3 regions of the Vibrio mangrovi genome follow, and region 2 is predicted to be linked to each of the others. Evidence: predicted binding sites of a transcription regulator. Region 2 holds the regulator's gene; each other region holds the start of a gene.
What was found. The regulator PurR, encoded in region 2, represses purine synthesis genes. The targets are predictions, from matches to a motif close to TNANGNAAACGTTTNCNTNA.
Positions count from the first base shown of each region.

Region 1 (3,281 bases), 760 kb from region 2:
GCAATGGGACAATGTCAGTTTATGCCAAGTTCCTTTCTTTCCTTTGCCGCAGACGGTAACGGGGATGGCAGAAAAGATATCTGGGGGACGAACGCGGATGTTTTTGCCTCAACAGCCAATTATCTGAGTCAGTCCGGCTGGAATGAACATATGATCTGGGGCCGTCAGGTTCACCTGCCACGAGGATTCGATATGAATCTGGTCGGGCGGGGTAAAGAGCAGGGGAAAATGTTGCATCAGTGGAGTGAACTGGGTGTGACACGCTATGATCGTAGCCCGCTACCGAAACTAAAGCAGGATATTCAGGCCTGGCTGATCGCTCCGGATGATGAACAGGGCCGGGTGTATCTGGTATATAACAACTATAACGTTTTGATGAAGTGGAACCGTTCGTACTACTTTGCATTAGCGGTCAGTCATCTTGCCGACCGGATTATTATGAATTAGCCGGGTAACATACTGTGATGTAAAAAGGCTCCGTTTACGGAGCCTTTTCAGTATGATTATGATTCGGTGTGGAACTGCTCGCAAGCCAGCATGGTATTTTCAATCAGTGTTGCGACTGTCATTGGGCCAACACCTCCCGGAACCGGCGTGATATGGCTGGCTTTCGCTTTAGCAACATCATATTCGACGTCGCCGACCAGCTTGCCGTTATCCATGCGGTTAATACCGACATCGATCACGACGGCACCTTCTTTGATCCACTCTCCGGGAATGAAATGCGGCTTTCCTACGGCTACGACCAGAATTTCTGCCTGACGGACATATTGTTCTAAATCTTTGGTGAAACGGTGGCATGTCGTTGTCGTACATCCGGCCAGTAACAGTTCCAGTGTCATCGGGCGACCGACGATATTTGACGCACCAACGATGACCGCATGTTTACCACGTGGGTCGATGTTATACCGTTCCAGCAGAGTCATGATGCCTTTAGGTGTGCATGAGCGAAGTGTTGGGATCCGCTGAGCCAGACGCCCGACGTTATAAGGATGGAAACCGTCGACATCCTTATCTGGCAGAATTCGCTCCAGAACCTGAGTTGCATCAAGTCCGGCAGGAAGAGGAAGTTGTACCAGAATACCATCGATTGCCGGGTCAGCATTAAGTTGATCCACCAGCTCAAGCAAGGCCTGTTGTGTTGTGTTGGCAGGCAGGTCGAACGATTTTGAAACAAAGCCGACTTCTTCACAGGCCCGACGTTTGCTCCCGACATACACGTGGGAGGCCGGATCTTCTCCGACGAGAACCACAGCAAGCCCCGGTGCCCGAAGTCCGGCATCTATACGGGCTTTCACCCGTGCAGAGACTTCCGCACGGACGGTTTTAGAAATTAGGGTTCCATCAATATTTTGAGCAGTCATGGCTTACCTTCACACAAAGAGTAGCGAAACAAAAAAAGTAGAAAAATTTTTGCGCGCATTGTCGCAGATATTTAAAAGAACATCTATAAGCAAACGTTTGCCCTGGGTATTTTTTCAGAGGTTTTTCTCAAGCTGGTAATTTTTTAGGCATTTGAATCATCAGATTAGATAAATCCGTTGATTTACTCATGTGAACTCGTATAATTCCACCCCGTAGCGCGCCCTTAGCTCAGTTGGATAGAGCACGTGCCTTCTAAGCATGTGGTCACAGGTTCGAATCCTGTAGGGCGCGCCATTATTCTTTAAGCCCCGGCAAAATGCCGGGGCTTTTTCGTTGGCTGTCAGATAAATTATCCGTCGCTATGAGGAAGCATCACCACTAAAACAAAGGGCAGTGTTTTCCTCCTCTATCTGCTCTGAACCACGGTTAAATCTTAAACCGTGCCACCAGTTGATTGAGCTGCTCGGCCAGACGGGCGATTTCACCACTGGACTGACGGGCTTCATCCGAGGCTGTGGCATTTTCCTGAGCAATCTGGCGCACGTTGACCACATTTTCGTTAATACTTTCAGCGACGGTACTTTGTTCCTCTGAGGCACTGGCGATTTGCATGTTCATATCATTGATGACGCCAATGGCATGCATAATGGCTTGCAGTGTGGCATTGGTTTCATCTGCCTGTTCAACACATGCCGCCGCCTGTTTTTTCCCCTGAGTCATCGCTTCTACGGTACTCTGCGTTCCTCTTTGCAATTGCTCAATAATATTCTGGATTTCCTGTGTTGAATCCTGTGTTCTTGACGCCAGTGAACGAACCTCATCAGCAACCACTGCAAATCCCCGTCCCTGATCTCCGGCCCGGGCTGCTTCTATCGCCGCGTTGAGAGCCAGTAGGTTAGTTTGTTCGGCGATGCCTCTGATTACATCCAGAATGGTACTGATGTTATGAACTTCCTGCTCAACTTCGCTGAGTTTCTCAGAAGACTGCGTGACGCTGTCTGACAGGGAATGGATGGCTGCAATGGTTCTTGCAACAACATTTGCCCCGGATTCGGCTTCCTGATTGGCCTTATCAGCCGCACTGGCTGCCTGTGATGCACTGTTGGCAACATCGTGGACAGTAACCGTCATCTCATTCATTGCGGTTGCTACCATTTCCGTCTCGGATTCCTGACGGACAATACTCTGGCTACTTTGCTCGGTGACTGCTGCCAGCTCTGTTGATGCTGATGCCAGTTCTGTGCTGGCTCCGGAAATTGTTGTAATCATCTGTTTCAGATTTGCAGCGGTATTCTGCACTGCAGCAAGCAGCAGACCGGTTTCATCTTTACTGGTTTTTCCGACATCAACGGTCAAATCACCCTGTGCCAGTTGGTTGGCGGCGTCTACAGCTTTGCGCACCGGTCTGGTAATTACGATAGTCAGAACATAAGACGCTGCAATGCCTAACAGAATTGCCAGCACAGACAGAAGCATAGTGATATTGATGCTCCTGTTGGTGTCGCTTTTGAGCTGCGGACCGATGGTATCCTGCTCCTGCATCACAGAGCGTTTGACATCTTCAACGTCTGATGCGATCTGAGGACCAACCTTATCCAAAGTGTCATGGATAATGGTATTGGTTTTTTTGATCAGATCCCGGAGGGTGTGCATATCGGCAATATAGCCACGATGTGCGTTCAGGAATGTATCCAATAGATTTTGCTGAGGAGTTCCCTGTAGATCCTGCTCAAGTGCGGCTATTTCGTCTTTGAGCTCCTGATCCATATTGGTTATCGCAATCGTAAAATCTTCATCTCGGCTGGTTTGAACATATCTGGAGACAAACAAGCGTCCGACCAGCATCCCCCGCTGAGCCTGACCAGCATGGTAAGTTAACTGATTGTCATTATTTTCATAGGCAATGTCGATGATTT
Region 1 covers NZ_AP024883.1:2,254,932-2,258,212, reverse strand. Annotated here, with positions in the region: gene OCU74_RS10095 (lytic murein transglycosylase) at 1-447, shown strand, start outside; gene folD (bifunctional methylenetetrahydrofolate dehydrogenase/methenyltetrahydrofolate cyclohydrolase FolD) at 504-1,364, opposite strand; tRNA gene OCU74_RS10085 (tRNA-Arg) at 1,583-1,659, shown strand; gene OCU74_RS10080 (HAMP domain-containing methyl-accepting chemotaxis protein) at 1,792-3,281, opposite strand, start outside.
Region 1: a site for PurR is predicted at 1,450-1,469, ahead of folD (bifunctional methylenetetrahydrofolate dehydrogenase/methenyltetrahydrofolate cyclohydrolase FolD). Genes of this name have one in related genera too.

Region 2 (3,281 bases):
CATGTTATTTCTGGCTTCCTTTCAGCCGGTATCTGATCGTCTGCTGGCCCCACTGGAGCGTCAGTACTCCGCTTTTCTGCCTGTTGAAGGCAGCATTGACTACATTATGGTTCTCGGCAGTAGTCATGTGGTCGATGACCAGCTTCCTCCGACCTCACAGCTCAGCCGTTCCGCACTCATGCGCCTGACCGAAGGAATACGGATCATGCGAATGTATCCTGGCTCCAGACTTATTCTTTCCGGATATGCCGGCGGAACCCGGTTCAGTCACGCACGAATGCTGGCGAAAGTAGCTCTATCTCTCGGTGTGGCCAAATCGGACATCGTACTACTGGAAACTGCCAAAGATACCTGGGAAGAAGCCCAGCAGGCAGCAAGCTTTGTCGGACCGAGAAAATTAGTGCTGGTCACCTCCGCAAGTCATATGAATCGTGCACTGCTTGAGTTTCGATCTGCAGGACTGAATCCGATTCCGGCTCCGACCAATTTTTTGTCTTATAGAAATATAGCTCAACCCTGGATAAAGTATGCCCCCAAAGCCATTTATCTGGAACAAACGGAAAAGTACTGGTACGAAACTCTGGGACAATTCTGGCATTATCTGAAGAACTGGGTCGCCAGCCAGGAAGCCACCGTATCTGAGCCATCACAGAGTGAGATGTAGCAGACATCACATGAGCCTGAATTTGTGTGTTCTAATCCTGAATGAGACGACATATTTCCTCATTTCGATTGCTATTACCCAAGCAGCAGTCTAAAATTCGCCGCTAAAGCGCAATAAATACCAGACAAAAACCGCTATAACCGGCGGTTTTTGTTCTTATATCCAATAACTCAGAATACGACTTTCACGAAAATTATTGGCTGAGCAGGATATAAAATCTTCATAATCAAACTTTCAATTGTAATTTGCTCCGGATTGCTGGACCTTCAGCATAGGCGACAGGACAATACCTATGGCTACGATAAAGGACGTTGCCCGCTTGGCGGGAGTTTCAACAACAACTGTTTCACATGTTATTAACAAAACCAGATTTGTGGCGGAAACGACTCAAGAAAAAGTCATGGAAGCTGTCAAAACTCTGAACTACGCTCCCAGTGCTGTGGCCCGAAGCCTGAAATGTAATTCAACCCGTACAATCGGGATGCTCGTGACCCAGTCAACCAACCCCTTTTTCTCTGAAGTCATCGATGGTGTTGAAAGTTACTGCTATCGTCAGGGTTATACTCTAATCCTCTGTAATACCGGTGGATTATACGAGAAGCAGCGTGATTATATCCGGATGCTGGCCGAAAAGCGTGTCGATGGTATGCTGGTAATGTGTTCAGACCTGACCGCTGAACTTCTGGAGATGCTGGAAGCCTATGATGATATTCCTAAAGTCATCATGGACTGGGGACCAGAAAGTTCACAGGCAGATAAAATCATCGATAACTCCGAAGAAGGTGGATACCTTGCAACCCGTTATCTCCTCGATAAAGGCCACCGGCATATTGCCTGCCTGAGTGGGCATCTATCCAAAGCAGCCTGTCAGGAACGTATTCAGGGCTTTCGCAGAGCCATGGCAGAAGCTAATCTGACACCAAATGAAGACTGGATACTGGAAGGAAATTTTGAATGTGACACGGCAGTACTGGCTGCCGACAAGATCATTGCAATGGATGAACAGCCAACTGCCGTATTCTGTTTCAATGACACCATGGCCTTAGGGCTCATGAGCCGGTTGCAGCAAAGAGGCATCAAAGTTCCTGAGGATATTTCCGTGATTGGTTATGACAACATCGAAATCTCCGAATACTTTTCTCCCCCATTGACGACTATTCACCAACCCAAACGCAGGGTTGGCAAAAATGCTTTTGAAATTCTATTGGAACGCATCAAAAATAAAGAACATGATCGCCGCACGTTTGAAATGCATCCTGAAATTGTAGAACGTGACACAGTTAAAGATTTAAATAAAATTTAACAAATAATTTACACCCATTGGAGGAAAGTCATTCCTCCAACCACTTTCTTTCTATTGATAACCTCCATTAATTGGACTAGAATCACATATTGTGTAATAGGTAGTCATGATGTCTATTCCACATTTTTTGATAACTCCTTAATGGAAAAGTGTCACGCACAGGGCAAACCATCTGAAAAGGTGGGACGCAAAGCCTCCGGCCTAAACCACGATAAGTGGTAGGTAGCGGGGTTACCGATGGCAAAAATGCATTTCATATTCGTCAATGATTTGACGTCTTATTAACATACTTTCTGCATTATTTTGCTAAATTCTCGGACCTGATTCTGGTGGCGTATTCGTTTAAATACACCGAGACGTAAAGCATGGACAAACCAATTCTTAAAGATTCAATGCGGCTTTTCGAACAGCTGGGACGTGTCAAATCTCGCTCAATGTTTGGCGGGTTTGGTATTTTTGTTGACGACATTATGTTCGCACTTGTCGTACAAGACAAACTACATATACGGGCAGACAGTTACTCACTTGAGACATTTAAGGCAAGAGGTTTCGAACCTTATGTGTACACAAAACGTGGCTTTCCTGTAGTTACCAAGTATTTCGCACTTCCTTCTGACTACTGGGACGACCTGAACACCATTCTCAGTATTGCTAAAGAAGCTTACCTGAATGCAAAAAATGAGAAAACTTCTCACGTAGAGACCAAGCCTCAACGGTTGAAAGATCTTCCTAACCTTCGTTTGGCAACAGAGCGTATGCTACGTAAAGCAGGAATCAATTCTGTTGAAGAGCTTCACCAGAGAGGGGCTCTTGGGGCATATAAAGCAATTCAGAGCTCTCATCCTTCAACTCAACCACCTCTGGAGCTTCTATGGGCACTGGAAGGCGCGATTGAAGGTAAACACTGGTCTGTTATTCCTCAGGCAAGACGTGATGAGTTAGCCGGACAGATTTAAATCAAAGTAAAACTGGCTATCGTATACCGAAACAAAAAGTATACAGAAACAACCCCATAGCCGAACCTAAAAATAAAGCACCGTTTCCGGTGCTTTATTTTTATCTGCATTCAATCCTGAACAAGAAAACCAACTCAGAATCCCATTAATGCCGCAGCATACATCCTTAGGTATTGCTGAGCAGAGTCTTCCCATCGGAAATCCTGCTGCATTGCCCGCTGCTGTACCGCCAGCATTTGCTCCGGATGTTGAAGACAAAACAATAGTGCACGTTGCATACAGATCAGTAAAGCCTCAGCACTGGGTTCTGAAAAGCCGAATCCTGTCGCTTTCTCCGGAAAACGATCACAGTCAAAAA
Region 2 covers NZ_AP024883.1:1,493,213-1,496,493, reverse strand. Annotated here, with positions in the region: gene elyC (envelope biogenesis factor ElyC) at 1-664, shown strand, start outside; gene purR (HTH-type transcriptional repressor PurR) at 957-1,967, shown strand; cyclic di-GMP riboswitch class I at 2,120-2,206, shown strand; gene OCU74_RS06775 (TfoX/Sxy family DNA transformation protein) at 2,333-2,923, shown strand; gene glgA (glycogen synthase GlgA) at 3,058-3,281, opposite strand, start outside.

Region 3 (3,281 bases), 450 kb from region 2:
AGTGGTGAGCAGATGAACCCGGAATGTCACTTCATCCCCCTGAACATTGACAACATCCACCGCAGCCACAGAACTCAACTGATTCAAAGCCTGTTCCAGTGTGAAAAAATGGACGGCACGACTCAAATGAGTCACTTTCAACAACATAGAATGAGAAGACTCACCGGAAACGATAACCCGGTTTTTTCTGGCATAATACTGCGTCAGTTGATCAACCAACTGCTCCTGAGCATGTTCACCGTTAAAATTCCCACTCACGGGTGAGATAGAAACATCCAGCAGATTTTCTGGTGATTGATCATAGAGCTTCCAGTTCAGCTCCCCCGACTGAGCTCGGACAATCAGAATGGCATCAGGGTGATAACGTCGACTCGCATCACGGATAGGCTGAAGAAATCCACCCCAGACATCCGAAGCTTCAATCCCGGTAATATCATCAAAATCACCGACCGGCACAATCAGAGGTAAACCACGCTCTTCCGCGAGCTGTTTCAGTTGCTGGATATCTGAATTCGCGACATTCTCCCAGGCAATATTCCGCTGGAAGTTCTGATCTTCCACATACCATACCAGAATCGTAGCGCGCTTTTCAGGCCAGAATGGCAGCTGAGCCTGAGTCAGTAACGTTCTAATCTGTTTGCTGCCAAATTGCATTTTTACCACATTCTGCTCATCTTTCTGATCATAACTAATCTGAGATAAGTACAGGCGGTTTTGAGAAAGCGCTTTTTTGACAACCGGGTTATCCACTGAATTTCTGTCTCCGGTTGCCCGGATAATCACATTTTCCATTCCCTGAACACGCGCCTGAGCTTCATTCTGCTCCGGCGCAAGTACGACTTCCGAACGATAAATATTCACCTGGGTTGCCGCATAACCGGAAAAATTCAGGCATAACAAAATCAGACAAGCGAAATTACGCATAGTAATCCAAATACATCAACAATCGTGCTCCGATCATAAGCAACTATTGGGTTCCCGGCAAGAAAACCCTGACACAATGACAAATTTTCCTGATGAATATTTCCACAAAAATCGCATAGTTGGTGTATGGCAAACGTTTAAATAAGTGATAGAATCCTCAAAATTTGTCTTAATCAGGGAAAAAAACATGAAAAATGCCATATTAGGCGTTCAAATGCTCTTTGTTGCATTTGGTGCTCTGGTACTGGTTCCGTTGCTGACGGGACTGGATCCAAACGTCGCCCTCTTTGGAGCCGGTGTCGGGACCCTTCTCTTTCAACTTATCACCCGCCGCTCTGTTCCTATCTTTCTCGCCTCCTCTTTCGCTTTTATCGCTCCCATTCTATACGGTGTCCAAGCCTGGGGAATCCCGGCAACAATGGGCGGACTCATGGCAGCCGGAGCGGTTTACCTGGTATTAGGCGGGCTTATCAAAGTCAATGGTGCAGACTTCATCCACAAACTTCTTCCCCCAGTGGTGGTTGGTCCAATTATTATGGTTATCGGTCTTGGGCTGGCACCAGTTGCTGTGAATATGGCTTTGGGAAAAACCAGTGATGGCTCGGTTCAGTTGATTGACGGACAAGCAGCACTCTGGATTTCCTGTATTTCTCTGCTTACCACCATCCTGATCAGTGTCTTTGCCCGAGGCATGTTCAAGCTTCTGCCAATTTTTGGTGGAATCATTGCCGGTTATACACTCAGCCTGATTTTTGGTGTTGTCAGTTTTGATGCGGTAGCAAATGCAGCATGGTTTTCACTGCCGAATTTCACCATGCCTGAGTTTAACCTCAATGCAATCTTATTTATGATTCCGGTCGCAATTGCTCCGGCAGTTGAGCATGTCGGTGATATTCTCTCGATCTCAAATGTCACCGGGAAAGATTATCTGAAAAAACCCGGTCTTCACCGTACGATTGCCGGTGACGGGATTGCAACAATTGCAGCAGCAATGGTCGGTGCACCACCAAATACAACCTATAGTGAAGTCACCGGTGCAGTCATGCTCACCAAAGCATTCAATCCAGTGATTATGACCTGGGCTGCCGTAACAGCCATTGTCTTAGCTCTGGTCGGCAAACTGGGTGCACTACTGCAAACCATCCCGGTTCCGGTAATGGGCGGCATTATGATTCTGTTGTTCGGCTCAATTGCTTCTGTCGGTCTGAATACTCTGATCAAAAATCATGTTGATCTGCATAAATCCAGAAATCTGGTAATTGTTGCCGTTACACTTGTTTTCGGGATTGGTGGAATGGCCTTCGGTGTCGGAGAGTTCAGCTTGCAGGGCGTCAGTCTCTGCGGGATCGTTGCGATCTTACTGAACCTGATTCTGCCTGATGATTTAGGTGAAAACCATGTTGTCGATAACGCGCAGATAGAAGACTAACATCATCAGTCAATAACAAGTTATTGAATAAAATACCCCGGTAAATACCGGGGTATTTTATTCGTTATCCAGACATAAAGGCAGAAACTTCGCCCGGGTCAGATTTGCCAAATCCTGTGGCGCCAGTTCGATCTCTAATCCCCTTTTCCCGGCACTGACACAGATCATCTCCTGAGACTGGGCACTGGTATGAATGAAAGTCGGCAGTGCTTTTTTCTGCCCGAGCGGACTAATCCCACCAACAACGTACCCGGTTGTTTTCTGAGCAATTTCAGGATTTGCCATTTCCGCTTTTTTCACACCAGCCGCTTTCGCCGCCAGTTTTAAATTCAGCTTTTGATCGACAGGAATAATTGCCACTGCAAGTGCTTTGGGTTCCCCGTTCAGACTGAACAACAAAGTCTTAAACACTTTTTTCGGATCCTGTCCGAGAACCTCTGCAGCCTCGAGTCCAAAGCTGGTATGATTCGGGTCATGCTCATACTGATGGATCGTATGGGCAACCTTCTTTTTCTTTGCCAGACGAATCGCCGGTGTCATAAGTCAGTCCTTATTATCAACAAAAACAATAGCCCGCTTTCAGATAAATAAAAGGCGGCAATTTGCCGCCTCAAGTTAAAATCACCCGACAGTGAGAGTCAAATGCTTTTTCATTTATAGATAATCTCACCTTTAGGCTGATACAAAGAAGTATCAACTGGACTGTGCGCCTGCAAATACTCTTTTAAAACATCAGCATCAACAAACCCGGTATTCACAAAACCGGTATGATCCGTCAGTTTGGGATAACCATCGCCACCGGCAGCATTATAACTCGGAATTGTAAAACGATAGGTTTGCTCCATCCGAATCGGCTCACCACCAATCTTCACATCAGCAACACCGGATGCACTGACCGTCATGGAGATCCCTGCGAACTGGGCATAAG
Region 3 covers NZ_AP024883.1:1,038,895-1,042,175, reverse strand. Annotated here, with positions in the region: gene OCU74_RS04720 (DUF2066 domain-containing protein) at 1-924, opposite strand, end outside; gene OCU74_RS04715 (uracil-xanthine permease family protein) at 1,112-2,353, shown strand; gene ybaK (Cys-tRNA(Pro) deacylase) at 2,411-2,893, opposite strand; gene ushA (bifunctional UDP-sugar hydrolase/5'-nucleotidase UshA) at 3,004-3,281, opposite strand, start outside.
Region 3: a site for PurR is predicted at 1,050-1,069, ahead of OCU74_RS04715 (uracil-xanthine permease family protein). Genes of this name have one in related genera too.